Regions from separate parts of the Shigella sp. SIG3 genome, predicted to be linked through region 2. Evidence: predicted binding sites of a transcription regulator. Region 2 holds the regulator's gene; the other holds the start of a gene.
The links. Region 2 encodes ArgR, which controls arginine synthesis, uptake and breakdown. Its sites were predicted from a motif close to ANTGAATAAAAATACANT; they were not measured.
Positions count from the first base shown of each region.

Region 1 (9,013 bases), on a different contig from region 2:
AACTGCGGATTCACCACTGAACGGGTTGGATCGTAACCGTCGTAAGATAAGCCCGCCAAATCTGACCAGGTGTGGATCAGTTCCGCCAGGCTGTATTTACGATCGACATCCTGTGAGAAATCACGGGGATGAGTCGCTTGCCATTTTTCCGACGTCCACAGCAGGAACGGAATGGTGTACATGTGGCGCGTCGGGTTGTCTTCGTTACGCCCCTGAGTTTTGTGCGGCGGCGTGTCGTAAACCTCTTCACCGTGGTCAGAGAAGTAAACCAGGAATCCGTTCGGGTCTGCCGCTTTAAAGTCTTTAATCAGGCTGGCAACCACATGATCGTTATACAGGTTAGCGTTGTCATAATCGTTATATGATTCCAGCTCTTCTGCGCTTAATCCTGGAGGAACATGATCGGTATTGCCATCAAACTTGCCCTGATTTTCCGGGTAGCGGTATTTGTATTTGATATGCGTACCCAGCAGATGAACGATGATCAGTTTCTTCGGCGCAGGGTCATTCAGCACATCCTGGAACGGCTTCAGCACGTTGGTGTCGTATTCACGCGCACTCTGCGTACGTTGCTGGTTCATGTAGTACTGCTTGTCGGTCTGGCGCGAAAATACCGTCAGCATGGTATTGCGGGCGGTCATCGTCTGCTGGTTGGTGATCCAGAAGGTTTTATAACCCGCCTGTTTCATCATGTTCATCAGCGACGGCTGCGTCAGATACAGATCCGGGTTCTTTTCATTGGCAAAGGTCAGCGCCTGTTGCAGGATTTCAATGGTGTACGGACGAGACGTAACTACGTTATTAAACACGGTCAGATTCGGATCGGTTTTATGCAGCGCATCCAGCTCCGGCGTGGTTTCACGCGGATAACCGTACAGACTCATGCGTCCGCGCTGGGTCGACTCGCCAATCACCAGCACTAAAGTGCGCGGTTCGTTACCCGATTCATCTTTGAAATTAGCCAGTGGCGGCAAGGCATTATTTTCATTCAGTAACTTTGTTAGCGAGTTTAGTTGCTGACGATACTGATAATAGCCGGTCAGGAATTGCCACGGTGCGGCAGGCTCCATACGCGAGGCTAGGTTATCCAACGTTTTCTCAAACGGCTTGTTTTTGATAAACGTATTCATGGCGATCGGATGCAGAATCAAGCCATAAAGCAGGGCAAAAGAGACAACATAACGCCACGGCTTTGGAATATAGACCGGGCGCAGGCGTGTCCACAGCAGAACTGCCACCGCCGTATAGGCCAGCGCGATAAGCACAATTTTCAGGCTGAAATACTGGCTTAAATACTCGCTGGCTTCGTTGGTGTTGGTTTCGAACATCACAAACAGAACGCTCTGCGAGAACTCCTGCCCGTAGATGACGTAGTAGCACAGCGCCGCCAGAGAGGCCGTCCATAGCACCACGCCGATCACTGCGGCAATAATTTTAATCCGCTTCGGAAAGAGGAATACCGGGATCAACCACAGCGAGCTGAATAACAGCGAGTCGCGAATGCCGTTGGTGCCACTATAACCACTGATGTAAATAATGGCCTGTAGCAGAGTAGAGAAAAACCAAAAGTAGAGCAGTGCCCAACCCAGGGCTTTCCAGCTAGAAAGGGGTTTAGCCTGGACTTCTGTGGAATGCATAGTAAGAACCTGTCTTGAAAAAAATATCGCCGAATGTAACGACAATTCCTTAAGGATATCTGAAGGTATATTCAGAATTTGAATAAAATGCAGACAGAAATATATTGAAAACGAGGGTGTTAGAACAGAAGTATTTCAGAAAACCCTCGCGCAAAAGCACGAGGGTTTGCAGAAGAGGAAGATTAGCCGGTATTACGCATACCTGCCGCAATCCCGGCAATAGTGACCATTAACGCTTGTTCGACGCGAGGATCCGGTTCCTGGCCTTCTTTTTCTGCCTGGCGGGAGCGGTGCAGCAACTCGGCCTGCAATACGTTCAGCGGGTCGGTGTAAATATTCCGTAGCTGAATAGACTCTGCAATCCACGGCAGATCGGCCATCAGATGGGAATCGTTGGCAATCGCCAGCACCACTTTGATGTCTTCTTCTTGCAGGTTGCGTAACTCTTTACCTAACGGCCACAGTGCTTTGTCTACCAGACGTTGATCATAGTATTCCGCCAACCACAGGTCTGCTTTGGCGAAGACCATCTCCAGCATGCCGAGACGCGTCGAGAAGAATGGCCAATCGCGGCACATGGCTTCCAGCTCGCTCTGTTTGCCATCTTCGACCACTTTTTGCAGCGCCGTACCTGCACCCAGCCAGGCGGGGAGCATCAGGCGGTTTTGCGTCCAGGCAAAAATCCACGGTATGGCGCGCAGCGACTCGACGCCGCCGGTTGGGCGACGTTTCGCCGGACGTGAACCCAACGGCAGTTTGCCCAATTCTTGTTCCGGCGTAGCGGAGCGGAAGTAAGGCACAAAATCTTTGTTTTCACGTACGTAGCCACGGTAGAGATCGCAGGAGATGACTGACAGTTCATCCATAATGCGACGCCAGCTCTCTTTCGGCTCAGGTGGTGGCAGCAGGTTGGCTTCCAGAATCGCCCCGGTGTAAAGCGACAGGCTGCTGACGGTGATTTCTGGCAGACCATATTTAAAGCGGATCATCTCGCCCTGTTCAGTCACGCGCAGGCCACCTTTCAGGCTTCCTGGCGGTTGTGACAGCAGCGCCGCATGGGCAGGTGCGCCGCCGCGACCAATGGAACCGCCGCGACCGTGGAACAACGTCAGCTCAATACCCGCTTTTTCGCAGGTTTTGATTAATGCATCCTGTGCCTGATATTGCGCCCAGGAAGCTGCCATCACGCCCGCATCTTTTGCTGAGTCGGAATAGCCAATCATCACCATCTGTTTGCCCTGAATCAGGCCGCGATACCAGTCGATATTGAGCAGCTGGGTCATGACATCGTTGGCGTTGTTCAGGTCATCGAGGGTTTCAAACAGCGGAGCAACCGGCATCGCAAACCCGATACCCGCTTCTTTCAGCAGCAGGTGGACAGCCAGTACGTCGGACGGCGTTTTCGCCATCGAGATCACGTAGGCGGCAATGGAGCCTTGCGGCGCTTCGGCAATCACCTGGCAGGTATCGAGCACTTCGCGCGTTTCGGCGCTTGGTTGCCAGTTGCGCGGCAGAAGCGGACGTTTGGAGTTCAGTTCGCGGATCAGGAACGCCTGTTTGTCGGCCTCTGACCAGCTTTCGTAGTCGCCGATACCGAGGTAGCGGGTCAGCTCGCCCAGCGCTTCGGTATGGCGGGTGCTCTCCTGACGGATATCAATACGGACCAGCGGTACGCCGAAACATTTCACGCGGCGCAGGGTGTCGAGCAGATCGCCGTTGGCGATAATACCCATGCCACACGCCTGAAGTGACTGGTAGCAAGCGTAGAGCGGTTCCCACAGTTCTTCGTTTTGTGTCAGCAGCCCTTCTGGTTTTGGCAGTTCTTCGCCTTTCAGGCGCGCTTCCAGCCATGCCTGTGTCGCCATCAGGCGAGAACGCAGGTTTTTCATCAGATAGCGATACGGTTCTGCGGCACCTTCTTCGCCAACCAGCGCCAGCAGTTCAGGGGTCGCTTCAACCATCGACAGTTCAGAAACCAGAACCTGAATATCTTTCAGGAACAGATCGGTGGCTTTCCAGCGGCTGAGCAGCAGGACGTGGCGGGTGATATCGGCAGTGACGTTCGGGTTGCCGTCGCGGTCACCGCCCATCCACGAGGTAAAACGTACCGGAACAAATTCGACGGGCAGTTTGTAGTCGAGATTCTCTTCCAGTTGTTCGTTCAGTTCGCGCAGGTAATTCGGTACGCCTTGCCACAGGCTGTTTTCTACTACGGCAAAGCCCCATTTGGCTTCATCTACCGGGCTTGGACGCAGCTTACGGATTTCATCGGTATGCCATGACTGGGCGATCAACTGGTGCAGGCGACGCATCAGCTGGTTGTGTTCGTAGTCAGCGATATCTTTGTTATCGAGCTGTTTTAAACAGGCGTTCACTTCCACCATTTTGTGGATCAGTGTACGACGGGTAATTTCGGTTGGGTGAGCCGTGAGGACCAGTTCCAGCGACAGCGATTCCACTGCTTTTTTGATGGTGTCTTCGCTCAGTTCCGGCTGGTTTTTCAGTTTACGCAGGGTGCGGGCGATCACTTCCGGGTTGCTGGCAGCTTCGCCTTTCGGCGAAATGCTGTGGTATTGCTCGGCGGTGTTGGCCAGGTTCAGGAACTGACTAAACGCACGCGCAACGGGCAGCAGCTCGTCGTTCGACAAATTTTGTAAGGTGGTGAGCAACTCCTGGCGGTTAGCATCATTGCCAGCGCGTGAAGATTTCGACAACTTACGGATAGTTTCTACGCGTTCAAGAATGTGTTCTCCCAACGCATCCTTGATGGTTTCTCCCAGCACTTTGCCGAGCATACTGACATTACTACGCAATGCGGAATATTGTTCGTTCATATTACCCCAGACACCCCATCTTATCGTTTGATAGCCCTGTATCCTTCACGTCGCATTGGCGCGAATATGCTCGGGCTTTGCTTTTCGTCGTCTTTTATAAAGCCACGTAAAAGCGGTGACGTCAAATGCTGCGAAATCGCTTCAGCAAACGAATAAATAGCAGGAATTTACGCCATTAAATTCACGACGCTTTAAATAAGCGTAACTTATGGAAATGTTAAAAAATCGCCATACATAACACCAAAGGTGTAGGTCGGATAAGATGCGCAAGCATCGCATCCGACATTATTGCGGCACCGGAGTTTGGCAACGGTGCCGGATGCGGCGCGAGCGCCTTATCCGGCCTACGTTTTAATGCCAGCAAAAATGGTGAATTACCTGGATAATCAACTCACGGGTGGGTTTAATAAACCGCGTCTCCAGATATTCATCAGGCTGATGAGCTTGATTGATGGAACCCGGACCGAGCACCAGCGTCGGGCATAACGTTTGAATAAACGGCGCTTCGGTACAGTAATTCACCACTTCGGTTTTTGCTCCGAGCAATTTCTCAACCACTTCAACCAGTTGATGATTCGGTGGGCATTCATAGCCAGGGATCGGCGGATGCAGCTCGTCGACCGTCAGACGACCCGGCCAGCGTTCGCTCACCGGAGCCAATGCATCGTTGAGCAAACCATTAAGTTCATTGAGTGTCATGCCAGGCTGCGGACGAATATCCATATGCAACTCACAGCAAGCGCAAATACGGTTAGAAGCGTCGCCACCGTGAATATGCCCGAGGTTGAGCGTAGGGTATGGCACGGTAAATGCTTCGTAGTGATAACGTTCTTTCAGGTTATCGCGCAATTGCAAAATATGCCCGATGGCGTCGTGCATTAGTTCGATAGCGTTAACTCCGCGTGCTGGATCGCTGGAGTGCCCCGACTGGCCCTGAATACGGATGGCGTTAGAGATATGACCTTTATGTGCGCGTACCGGTTGTAGTGACGTCGGTTCGCCAATGATGGCGCAATCCGGGCGCAGGGCGGTAGTTTCGGCAAAATAACGCGCTCCGGCCATACTGGTTTCTTCATCAGCAGTCGCCAGAATGTAGAGCGGTTTTTTCAGTTTCGTGACGTCGACATCGCGTAGCGCATCAAGGATAAACGCAAAAAAGCCTTTCATGTCGGCGGTGCCTAAGCCGTAAAGCTTGCCGTCATGCTCCGTCAGTGTAAACGGATCGCGCGTCCAGCGACCGTCATCAAATGGCACCGTATCGGTATGCCCCGCCAGCAACAAGCCGCCAGCCCCCTGTCCGTAACTGGCCAGCATATTAAATTTGTTGCGAGTTCCTGGAACAGGCTGCACTTCCACATTGAAGCCCAAATCTTTAAACCAGTCCGCCAGCAGAGTGATTAAATCTGCATTGCTTTGATCGAGTGCCTCTTCCGTAGCGCTTATTGAAGGTGTGGCAATCAGAGCGCGGTAAATCTCGATAAATGGCGGTAATTTGTTTTTCATTGTTGACACACCTCTGGTCATGATAGTATCAATATTCATGCAGTATTTATGAATAAAAATACACTAACGTTGAGCGTAATAAAACCCACCAGCCGTAAGGTGAATGTTTTACGTTTAACCTGGCAACCAGACATAAGAAGGTGAATAGCCCCGATGTTGAATACGCTGATTGTGGGTGCCAGCGGCTACGCTGGCGCAGAGCTAGTGACCTATGTAAATCGCCATCCGCATATGAACATAACCGCTTTGACTGTTTCAGCGCAAAGCAATGATGCGGGAAAGTTAATCTCCGATTTGCATCCGCAGCTAAAAGGCATCGTTGAGCTGCCGTTGCAGCCGATGTCGGATATCAGCGAGTTTAGCCCAGGGGTGGACGTAGTGTTTCTCGCCACCGCCCATGAAGTTAGCCACGATTTAGCGCCGCAGTTTCTTGAAGCGGGCTGCGTGGTGTTCGACCTTTCCGGCGCGTTTCGTGTTAACGACGCCACCTTCTATGAAAAATATTACGGCTTTACCCATCAATACCCGGAACTGCTGGAACAGGCAGCCTACGGTCTGGCGGAGTGGTGCGGTAATAAATTAAAAGAAGCGAATTTGATTGCGGTGCCAGGCTGTTATCCGACGGCGGCACAGCTGGCGCTGAAACCGTTGATTGATGCCGATCTTCTTGACCTCAATCAGTGGCCGGTGATCAACGCCACCAGCGGCGTGAGCGGTGCAGGACGTAAGGCAGCGATTTCAAATAGTTTTTGTGAAGTTAGCCTGCAACCGTATGGCGTCTTTACTCATCGCCATCAACCAGAGATCGCCACACACCTCGGTGCTGACGTTATCTTCACCCCACATCTGGGCAATTTCCCGCGCGGCATTCTCGAAACCATTACCTGCCGCCTGAAATCGGGTGTGACCCAGGCGCAAGTCGCGCAAGCGTTACAGCAGGCGTATGCCCATAAACCGCTGGTGCGGCTGTATGACAAAGGCGTTCCGGCGCTGAAAAATGTCGTTGGGCTGCCATTTTGCGATATCGGGTTTGCCGTTCAGGGCGAGCATCTGATTATTGTGGCGACCGAAGACAACTTACTGAAAGGCGCGGCGGCACAAGCGGTACAGTGCGCCAATATTCGTTTCGGCTATGCGGAAACGCAGTCTCTTATTTAAGGGTGCAATGATGAATCCATTAATTATCAAACTGGGCGGCGTACTGCTGGATAGTGAAGAGGCGCTGGAACGTCTGTTTAGCGCATTGGTGAATTATCGTGAGTCACATCAGCGTCCGCTGGTGATTGTGCACGGCGGCGGTTGCGTGGTGGATGAGCTGATGAAAGGGCTGAATCTGCCGGTGAAAAAGAAAAACGGCCTGCGGGTGACGCCTGCTGATCAGATAGACATTATCACCGGAGCACTGGCGGGAACGGCAAATAAAACCCTGTTGGCATGGGCGAAGAAACATCAGATTGCGGCCGTAGGTTTGTTTCTCGGTGACGGCGACAGCGTCAAAGTGACCCAGCTTGATGAAGAGTTAGGTCATGTTGGACTGGCGCAGCCAGGTTCGCCTAAGCTTATCAACTCCTTGCTGGAGAACGGTTATCTGCCGGTGGTCAGCTCCATTGGCGTAACAGACGAAGGGCAACTGATGAACGTCAATGCCGACCAGGCGGCAACGGCGCTGGCGGCAACGCTGGGCGCGGATCTGATTTTGCTCTCCGACGTCAGCGGCATTCTCGACGGCAAAGGGCAACGCATTGCCGAAATGACCGCCGCGAAAGCAGAACAACTGATTGAGCAGGGCATTATTACTGACGGCATGATAGTGAAAGTGAACGCGGCGCTGGATGCGGCCCGCACGCTGGGCCGTCCGGTAGATATCGCTTCTTGGCGTTATGCGGAGCAGCTTCCGGCACTGTTTAACGGTATGCCGATGGGTACGCGGATTTTAGCTTAAGTTTTGTTAGCCGGAGGAGCAGCTTTCCGGCATTGAATTTCAAAATAAGGAAACAGAGTTATGGCACTTTGGGGCGGGCGTTTTACCCAGGCAGCAGATCAACGGTTCAAACAATTCAACGACTCACTGCGCTTTGATTACCGTCTGGCGGAGCAGGATATTGTTGGCTCTGTGGCCTGGTCCAAAGCCTTGGTAACGGTCGGCGTGTTAACCGCAGAAGAGCAGGCGCAACTGGAAGAGGCGCTGAACGTGTTGCTGGAAGATGTTCGCGCCAGGCCACAACAAATCCTTGAAAGCGACGCCGAAGATATCCATAGCTGGGTGGAAGGCAAACTGATCGACAAAGTGGGCCAGTTAGGCAAAAAGCTGCATACCGGGCGTAGCCGTAATGATCAGGTAGCGACTGACCTGAAACTGTGGTGCAAAGATACCGTTAGCGAGTTACTGACGGCTAACCGGCAGCTGCAATCGGCGCTGGTGGAAACCGCACAAAACAATCAGGACGCGGTAATGCCAGGTTACACTCACCTGCAACGCGCCCAGCCGGTGACGTTCGCGCACTGGTGCCTGGCCTATGTTGAGATGCTGGCGCGTGATGAAAGCCGTTTGCAGGATGCGCTTAAGCGTCTGGATGTCAGCCCATTAGGCTGTGGCGCGCTGGCGGGAACGGCCTATGAAATCGACCGTGAACAGTTAGCAGGCTGGCTGGGCTTTGCTTCGGCGACCCGTAACAGTCTGGACAGTGTTTCTGACCGTGACCATGTGTTGGAACTGCTTTCTGCTGCCGCTATCGGCATGGTGCATCTGTCGCGTTTTGCTGAAGATCTGATTTTCTTTAACACCGGCGAAGCGGGGTTTGTGGAGCTTTCGGACCGCGTGACTTCCGGTTCATCATTAATGCCGCAGAAGAAAAACCCGGATGCGCTGGAGCTGATTCGCGGTAAATGCGGCCGGGTGCAGGGTGCGTTAACCGGCATGATGATGACGCTGAAAGGTTTGCCGCTGGCTTACAACAAAGATATGCAGGAAGACAAAGAAGGTCTGTTCGACGCGCTCGATACCTGGCTGGACTGCCTGCATATGGCGGCGCTGGTACT
Region 1 covers NZ_JBQZXE010000019.1:455-9,467, reverse strand. Annotated here, with positions in the region: gene ACUU1I_RS06120 (phosphoethanolamine transferase CptA) at 1-1,637, opposite strand, end outside; gene ppc (phosphoenolpyruvate carboxylase) at 1,820-4,471, opposite strand; gene argE (acetylornithine deacetylase) at 4,823-5,974, opposite strand; gene argC (N-acetyl-gamma-glutamyl-phosphate reductase) at 6,128-7,132, shown strand; gene argB (acetylglutamate kinase) at 7,140-7,916, shown strand; gene argH (argininosuccinate lyase) at 7,977-9,013, shown strand, end outside.
Region 1: a site for ArgR is predicted at 6,022-6,039, ahead of argC (N-acetyl-gamma-glutamyl-phosphate reductase). Genes of this name have one in related genera too.

Region 2 (9,013 bases):
ATCAGGCGAGTCGAGATCCCTTCCGGTGCAATCAGTTCAAATTCATTGTCGGGCCGCACGCTGTATTCAAGCCATGAATGGCTACTTAAATCGGCGGGTTTTTCCGGTATGCCGTATTGTGTGAGATAGCTTTTCGCGGCGCACACCACCATTGGCATCGCGCCAAGACGGCGGGAAAACAGGCTGGAATCCTGCAACGCGCCGACGCGGATCACCACATCCAGACCGTCGGCAATCAGGTCGGGGGCTGGAATTCCGGTAACCAGATTGGCGCTCAAACCTGGGTATTCTTTCAGCATTTTGGCTGTCAGCCCGGCGAGAACATTTTGTGCCATAGTTGAAGAACAGCCAATGCGTAGCGTCCCGATGGGGGTGTTATTGAAGGCATACAGTTGCTCATGAACATCCTGCACTTCATGAAGCATACGACGGCAGCCCTGGTAGTAAATTCTACCGGCTTCGGTCAGGCCAATGCTGCGTGTGCTACGGTTTAACAGCTTTACCTGCAACTCATCTTCCAGTTTTGACACCGTCTGACTGATGGACGAAACGCTCATCTGTAGCTGTCTGGCGGCGGCGGTAAAAGAGCCAAATTCAACTACTTTGGCAAACACCGACATGCGTTTTAGTCGTTCCATTATTCACTCTGACTTAAAAGTGATTTAGATCACATAATATAGATAACAGCATAACAGTTACGCTAATATATTAAATATCAATCTACAGCAATGTTGCTCTCGCCCGGCTTTCCATGCCCTTCTCTGCGGCGACAGATGCTGAAAATAATAACGCCTGCTCTCTCTATACAACCAAGGTCAACATGAGTCTGTTTCCCGTTATCGTGGTGTTTGGGCTGTCCTTCCCACCGATATTTTTTGAATTGCTTTTATCACTGGCGATTTTCTGGCTGGTGCGCCGGGTACTTGTGCCAACAGGTATCTACGACTTTGTCTGGCATCCGGCGTTGTTCAACACCGCGCTCTATTGCTGCTTGTTTTATTTGATATCGCGACTGTTCGTTTGAGGTTGAAGTGAAAACACTAATAAGAAAATTCTCCCGTACGGCCATCACGGTCGTATTAGTCATTCTGGCCTTCATCGCAATTTTTAATGCCTGGGTCTATTACACCGAATCCCCCTGGACGCGTGACGCGCGCTTTAGCGCTGACGTCGTTGCGATCGCGCCGGACGTTTCTGGACTCATTACCCAGGTGAATGTTCATGATAACCAGCTGGTGAAAAAAGGACAGATACTGTTCACCATCGACCAGCCGCGCTATCAAAAGGCGCTTGAGGAAGCGCAAGCCGATGTTGCTTATTATCAGGTACTGGCACAGGAGAAACGCCAGGAGGCCGGACGTCGTAACCGTCTCGGTGTGCAGGCGATGTCTCGCGAAGAGATCGACCAGGCTAACAACGTACTACAAACGGTTCTGCATCAGTTAGCGAAAGCGCAGGCGACCCGCGATCTGGCAAAACTGGATCTTGAACGCACGGTGATCCGAGCGCCAGCAGATGGCTGGGTGACCAACCTCAACGTCTATACCGGTGAGTTTATTACTCGAGGATCAACGGCGGTTGCGCTGGTGAAACAGAACTCCTTCTATGTACTGGCCTATATGGAAGAAACTAAGCTGGAAGGGGTGCGTCCGGGGTATCGTGCAGAGATCACGCCGCTTGGCAGTAACAAAGTGCTGAAAGGGACTGTTGATAGTGTTGCCGCTGGGGTCACCAACGCCAGCAGCACGCGTGACGACAAAGGGATGGCGACCATCGACTCTAACCTTGAATGGGTGCGTTTGGCGCAACGTGTTCCGGTTCGTATTCGTCTCGACAACCAGCAAGAGAACATCTGGCCTGCGGGCACCACTGCTACAGTGGTGGTCACTGGCAAACAAGATCGCGACGAAAGCCAGGATTCGTTCTTCCGTAAAATGGCCCATCGCCTGCGTGAGTTTGGTTAATCACGATGGGTATTTTCTCCATTGCTAACCAACATATTCGCTTTGCGGTAAAACTGGCGACCGCCATTGTACTGGCGCTGTTTGTTGGCTTTCACTTCCAGCTGGAAACGCCACGCTGGGCGGTACTGACAGCGGCGATTGTTGCCGCCGGTCCGGCCTTTGCTGCGGGAGGTGAACCGTATTCTGGCGCTATTCGCTATCGTGGCTTTTTGCGCATCATCGGCACATTTATTGGCTGTATTGCCGGACTGGTGATCATCATTGCGATGATCCGCGCACCATTATTGATGATTCTGGTGTGCTGTATCTGGGCCGGTTTTTGTACCTGGATATCCTCGCTGGTACGAATAGAAAACTCGTACGCGTGGGGGCTGGCCGGTTATACCGCGCTGATCATTGTGATCACCATTCAGCCGGAACCATTGCTTACGCCGCAGTTTGCCGTCGAACGTTGTAGCGAGATCGTTATCGGTATTGTGTGTGCGATTATGGCGGATTTGCTCTTTTCTCCGCGATCGATCAAACAAGAAGTAGATCGAGAGCTGGAAAGTTTGCTGGTCGCGCAATATCAATTAATGCAACTCTGTATCAAGCATGGCGATGGTGAAGTTGTCGATAAAGCCTGGGGCGACCTGGTGCGACGCACCACGGCACTACAAGGCATGCGCAGCAACCTGAATATGGAATCTTCCCGCTGGGCGCGGGCCAATCGACGTTTAAAAGCGATCAATACGCTATCGCTGACGCTGATTACCCAATCCTGCGAAACTTATCTTATTCAGAATACGCGCCCGGAATTGATCACTGATACTTTCCGCGAATTTTTTGACACGCCGGTAGAAACCGCGCAGGACGTCCACAAGCAGCTCAAACGCCTGCGGAGAGTTATCGCCTGGACCGGGGAACGGGAAACGCCTGTCACCATTTATAGCTGGGTCGCGGCGGCAACGCGTTATCAGCTTCTCAAGCGCGGCGTTATCAGTAACACAAAAATCAACGCCACCGAAGAAGAGATCCTGCAAGGCGAACCGGAAGTAAAAGTAGAGTCAGCCGAACGTCATCATGCAATGGTTAACTTCTGGCGAACCACACTTTCCTGCATTCTGGGCACGCTTTTCTGGCTGTGGACGGGCTGGACTTCCGGCAGTGGTGCAATGGTGATGATTGCGGTCGTGACGTCACTGGCAATGCGTTTGCCGAATCCACGCATGGTGGCGATCGACTTTATCTATGGGACGCTGGCCGCGCTGCCGTTAGGGCTGCTCTACTTTTTGGTGATTATCCCTAATACCCAACAGAGCATGTTGCTGCTGTGTATTAGCCTGGCAGTGCTGGGATTCTTCCTCGGTATAGAAGTACAGAAACGGCGACTGGGCTCGATGGGGGCACTGGCCAGCACCATAAATATTATCGTGCTGGATAACCCGATGACTTTCCATTTCAGTCAGTTTCTCGACAGCGCATTAGGGCAAATCGTCGGCTGTGTGCTCGCGTTCACCGTTATTTTGCTGGTGCGGGATAAATCGCGCGACAGGACTGGACGTGTACTGCTTAATCAGTTTGTTTCTGCCGCTGTTTCCGCGATGACTACCAATGTGGCACGTCGTAAAGAGAACCACCTCCCGGCACTTTATCAGCAGCTGTTTTTGCTGATGAATAAGTTCCCAGGGGATTTGCCGAAATTTCGCCTGGCGCTGACGATGATTATCGCGCACCAGCGCCTGCGTGATGCGCCGATCCCGGTTAACGAGGATTTATCGGCGTTTCACCGACAAATGCGCCGCACAGCAGACCATGTGATATCTGCCCGTAGCGATGATAAACGTCGTCGGTACTTTGGCCAGTTGCTGGAAGAACTGGAAATCTACCAGGAAAAGCTACGCATCTGGCAAGCGCCACCGCAGGTGACGGAACCGGTTCATCGGCTGGCGGGGATGCTCCATAAGTATCAACATGCGTTGACCGATAGTTAAGTCAAAACCGACGCCAAAAGCGTCGGTTTTTTCATGGCTATACTTAGCGATGCACGGCAGAACTCGCCGCGAAACGTGACGGTGGCAACAGATGAATATTTATGCCTTTGATTTTAATGAGATTGAGAGTCAGGAGGATTTTTATCGTGACTTTAGCCAAACCCTTGGTCTGGCTAAAGATAAGGTACGCGATCTTGACTCACTATGGGATGTGTTAATGAACGATGTCCTGCCGCTACCACTTGAGATTGAATTTGTTCATCTGGGAGAGAAAACGCGTCGCCGTTTTGGCGCGTTAATATTGCTGTTTGATGAGGCAGAGGAAGAGCTGGAAGGGCATTTGCGTTTTAATGTTCGTCATTAGCGCAAAAAAAAGCCCCCGAACCGGGGGCAATATCGTCGGACAAAACGATGAGGGTTTATTTGTACAGTTCAGCCGTAGCGTGCCAGGTGTCACCGCTACGAGCTTCAGTAATCTGGTAGGCCGTTGCGCCTTTCTCTTCCGCTTTTTTGTTCAGCATTTCACGTATATCCATTGGCGAAGACGCCACACCACTTACGGATACGGTCCCGATTGCTTCACGATTTTGTGCTTGTGCAGCATCAATGGAGTCGGCAGCGAATGCACCGAAAGAGAGAACAGAAAGTACGCTTAATGCAGCTACAGTGGTTTTGATTTTCATGATTTTTACCTCGACATAATCTTTTAGCTGGGCCTTTGTTTCGTGACCCATATCACAAAATCAAGCATACACTAATTATTGAACTAATTAATACCACGCTAACTGTTTCAGTTGATACTAAGTGTTAAAAATGTGAATTTTAATAACAAAAAAGTATAAAAAACACGGTTATTTATTATTAATTATAGTATTTTCAATTAGATAATGAATTTTGCATAATGTGCTTTTTTTACCGTATGTATTCATTTTGTGAATGATGTGTCGCGGTAAAACGCACTATTCGTTAAATGTATCGCAGGAGAAAGAAGGGGAATGAGAGGGATAAGCAACATTTTCCCCGCCGCCAGAAGCGACGGGGCAGAGATTAAAGCTCCTGGTCGAACAGCTCTAAAATCGCTTCGTACAGGTCTTTGACGGTGAAACCGTTAGCAGGGGTGGTAAAGATGGTGTCATCGCCAGCGATGGTGCCCAGAATACCTTCTGCTTTGCCCAGTGAGTCCAGCAGGCGAGCAATTAACTGCGCCGCGCCAGGGCTGGTATGAATCACGACAACTGCATCGTTGTAGTCGATATCCAGCACCAGATTCTTCAATGGACTGGAGGTGGTTGGTACACCCAGTTCAGCTGGCAGGCAGTAAACCATTTCCATTTTGGCATTGCGTGTACGTACAGCACCAAACTTGGTCAACATCCGCGAGACTTTAGACTGATTAATATTGTCAAAGCCTTGCTCCTGCAACGCGGCGACGATTTCGCCCTGGGAGCTAAATTTCTCTTCTTTAAGTAATGCTTTAAATGCTTTAACTAGTTCTTCTTGCTTAGCCGAGCTTCGCATAAGTCACCCGATATGGTGGTTGATACAACATTATTGTGCATACAGATGAATTTTTATGCAAACAGTCAGCCCTGAAGAAGGCTGAAATAATGTTATGAAAGAGCGGGATTTTATCAAATTTCGTTATTGAGAAACATGCCTGCGTCACGGCATGCAAATTCTGTTTAAAAGTAAATTAATTGTTATCAAATTGATGTTGTTTTGGCTGAACGGTAGGGTATATTGTCACCACCTGTTGGAATGTTGCGCTAATGCATAAGCGACTGTTAATTACGTAAGTTAGGTTCCTGATTACGGCAATTAAATGCATAAACGCTAAACTTGCGTGACTACACATTCTTGAGATGTGGTCATTGTAAACGGCAATTTTGTGGATTAAGGTCGCGGCAGCGGAGCAACATATCTTAGTTTATCAATATAATAAGGAGTTTAGGATGAAAGTCGCAGTCCTCGGCGCTGCTGGCGGTATTGGCCAGGCGCTTGCACTACTGTTAAAAACCCAACTGCCTTCAGGTTCAGAACTCTCTCTGTATGATATCGCTCCAGTGACTCCCGGTGTGGCCGTCGATCTGAGCCATATCCCTACTGCTGTGAAAATCAAAGGTTTTTCTGGTGAAGATGCGACTCCGGCGCTGGAAGGCGCAGATGTCGTTCTTATCTCTGCAGGCGTAGCGCGTAAACCGGGTATGGATCGTTCCGACCTGTTTAACGTTAACGCCGGCATCGTGAAAAACCTGGTACAGCAAGTTGCGAAAAACTGCCCGAAAGCGTGCATTGGTATTATCACTAACCCGGTTAACACCACAGTTGCAATTGCTGCTGAAGTGCTGAAAAAAGCCGGTGTTTATGACAAAAACAAACTGTTCGGCGTTACCACGCTGGATATCATTCGTTCCAACACCTTTGTTGCGGAACTGAAAGGCAAACAGCCAGGCGAAGTTGAAGTGCCGGTTATTGGCGGTCACTCTGGTGTTACCATTCTGCCGCTGCTGTCACAGGTTCCTGGCGTTAGTTTTACCGAGCAGGAAGTGGCTGATCTGACCAAACGTATCCAGAACGCGGGTACTGAGGTGGTTGAAGCGAAAGCCGGTGGCGGGTCTGCAACCCTGTCTATGGGCCAGGCAGCTGCACGTTTTGGTCTGTCTCTGGTTCGTGCACTGCAGGGCGAACAAGGCGTTGTCGAATGTGCCTACGTTGAAGGCGACGGTCAGTACGCCCGTTTCTTCTCTCAACCGCTGCTGCTGGGTAAAAACGGCGTGGAAGAGCGTAAATCTATCGGTACCCTGAGCGCATTTGAACAGAACGCGCTGGAAGGTATGCTGGATACGCTCAAGAAAGATATCGCCCTGGGCGAAGAGTTCGTTAATAAGTAATTGATTAGCGAATAATAAAAAACCGGAGCACAGACTCCGGTTTTTGTTTTGAGCACTCGACTTAATTGGTTGCCGGATATTCCTGAATGGTGACCTGCAGCGTTAACTGCTTATCATCACGCATCACTACAACCGGGATCACCGAACCAGGGCGAATTTCCGCCACCTGATCCATCGTCTCCAGAGCAGAGATGGCCGGTTTGTTATCCACCGAAATAATCAGATCGTTGACCTGAATACCCGCATTCGCCGCTGGGCCGTCAGGTGACACTTCATTAACCACGATCCCTTGCAGTTGATCTATACCACCGCTCTGCGCGTGCAGTGGTGCGATCTCGCGTCCGCCGATACCAATGTAGCCGCGGATCACGCGACCATCGCGGATCAGCTTATCCATAATTTTGGTTGCTAACTGGAAAGGAATCGCAAAGCCGATACCTTCCGGCGTTTCGCCATCGTTACTCTTATCAAACGACAGCGTGTTAATGCCCATCAGTTCTCCCAGCGAGTTCACCAGCGCGCCGCCAGAGTTACCGTGGTTAATGGAAGCATCGGTTTGTAGGAAGTTTTGCCGCCCGGTCGGGTTCAGACCGATTCGACCCGTGGCACTAATAATCCCTTGGGTAATGGTCTGCCCGAGGTTGTACGGGTTACCGATCGCCAGTACTACGTCGCCAATGTGCGGTACGCGACGTGCATTAATTGGAATGGTAGGTAAACCGCCAGTGGCATTAATTTTAAGTACCGCCAGATCGGTTAGAGAGTCAGATCCCACCAGCAATGCTTCAAATACACGTCCATCCTGTAAGGCGACGATGATCTGATCGGCGTCGTTGATGACGTGTTTATTGGTGATGATATAACCGCGTTGATCCATGATTACACCGGATCCCAGGGTGCGGATCTCAAGCTGGTTGTGAGAGTTGGTGTTCAAACCACGGTTGTAAACGTTAACCACCGCTGGCGCGGCGCGGCGAACCGCCAGATTATAGCTGGCAGGCGTCTCATCGGTACTGTCAAATTGCGGAGTGGAAAGCGGGTTAAGGCTGCGCAGCGAAGGCATGGCAACCAGCAGAATAGCGCCGACAATTAATCCAATCGCAACGGAACGTAAGAGCTTCACAAACATGATGGAGGCGTCATTAAAAAAGGGAACGGCAGCAGCATACCACGAGTTAACCGGACATCACACGTCAGCCTGATGCCCGGTTTACGACATTAACGCATCAGCAGATAGATGCTTTCATTGCCGCGTACAATTTGCAGGGCGATGATGGCCGGTTTTGCCGCCAGCACTTTACGCATTTCAGCAATCGAGTTCACCCGATCGCGGTTGACGCCAATGATCACATCGTCTTTTTGCAAGCCAGCCTGAGCAGCTGGGCTTCCTTTGACAACTTCATCTATCTTAATACCTTTGCCGCCATCTTTTAGCTGACCATCGCTCAACGTTGCACCTTCCAGCGCTGGCGTGATCATTTCAGCGCTGGCCGACGAAGAGGTGTTGGTATCAAGCGTCACTTCTACTTCCAGTGGTTTGCCGTTACGCAGCAGGCCAAGCTTCACTTTCGTGCCCGGCTCTGTAGTCGCGATACGAGAGCGCAACTCAGCAAAGCTATTCAGCGGTTTGCCGTTGAGGCTGGTAATAATATCGCCCGCTTTGACGCCCGCTTTCGCTGAGCCAGAACTTGGCAACACTTCGCTGACAAACGCGCCACGCTGCACGTCAAGGTTGAAGGCTTTGGCGATATCGGCACTCATCTCGGTGCCTTTGATGCCTAACAAACCGCGTTTGATTTCACCAAAGTCGATAAGCTGCTGCGCCAGTGTTCGCGCCATATTACTGGGGATGGCAAATCCAATCCCGACGCTCCCGCCGCCAGGCGCAAGGATTGCAGTGTTGATGCCAATTAACTCACCGTTAAGGTTTAATAGTGCACCGCCGGAGTTACCGCGGTTAATGGAAGCATCTGTCTGGATAAAGTTTTCCAGACCTTCAAGATTCAACCCGCTGCGGCCTAATGCGGAAACAATGCCAGAGGTGGCGGTTTGCCCAAGGCCAAATGGGTTACCGACCGCTACGGCAAAATCACCGACGCGCAATTTATCGGAGTCGGCAATAGCGATTTGCGTTAATTTGCTCGGGTTTTGAATTTGTAACAGGGCGATATCGCTCTGGTCATCG
Region 2 covers NZ_JBQZXE010000022.1:22,360-31,372, forward strand. Annotated here, with positions in the region: gene aaeR (HTH-type transcriptional activator AaeR) at 1-638, opposite strand, end outside; gene aaeX (p-hydroxybenzoic acid efflux pump operon protein AaeX) at 821-1,024, shown strand; gene aaeA (p-hydroxybenzoic acid efflux pump subunit AaeA) at 1,032-1,964, shown strand; gene aaeB (p-hydroxybenzoic acid efflux pump subunit AaeB) at 1,970-3,937, shown strand; gene ACUU1I_RS06770 (barstar family protein) at 4,029-4,301, shown strand; gene yhcN (peroxide/acid stress response protein YhcN) at 4,357-4,620, opposite strand; gene argR (transcriptional regulator ArgR) at 4,985-5,455, opposite strand; gene mdh (malate dehydrogenase) at 5,890-6,828, shown strand; gene degS (outer membrane-stress sensor serine endopeptidase DegS) at 6,890-7,957, opposite strand; gene degQ (serine endoprotease DegQ) at 8,047-9,013, opposite strand, start outside.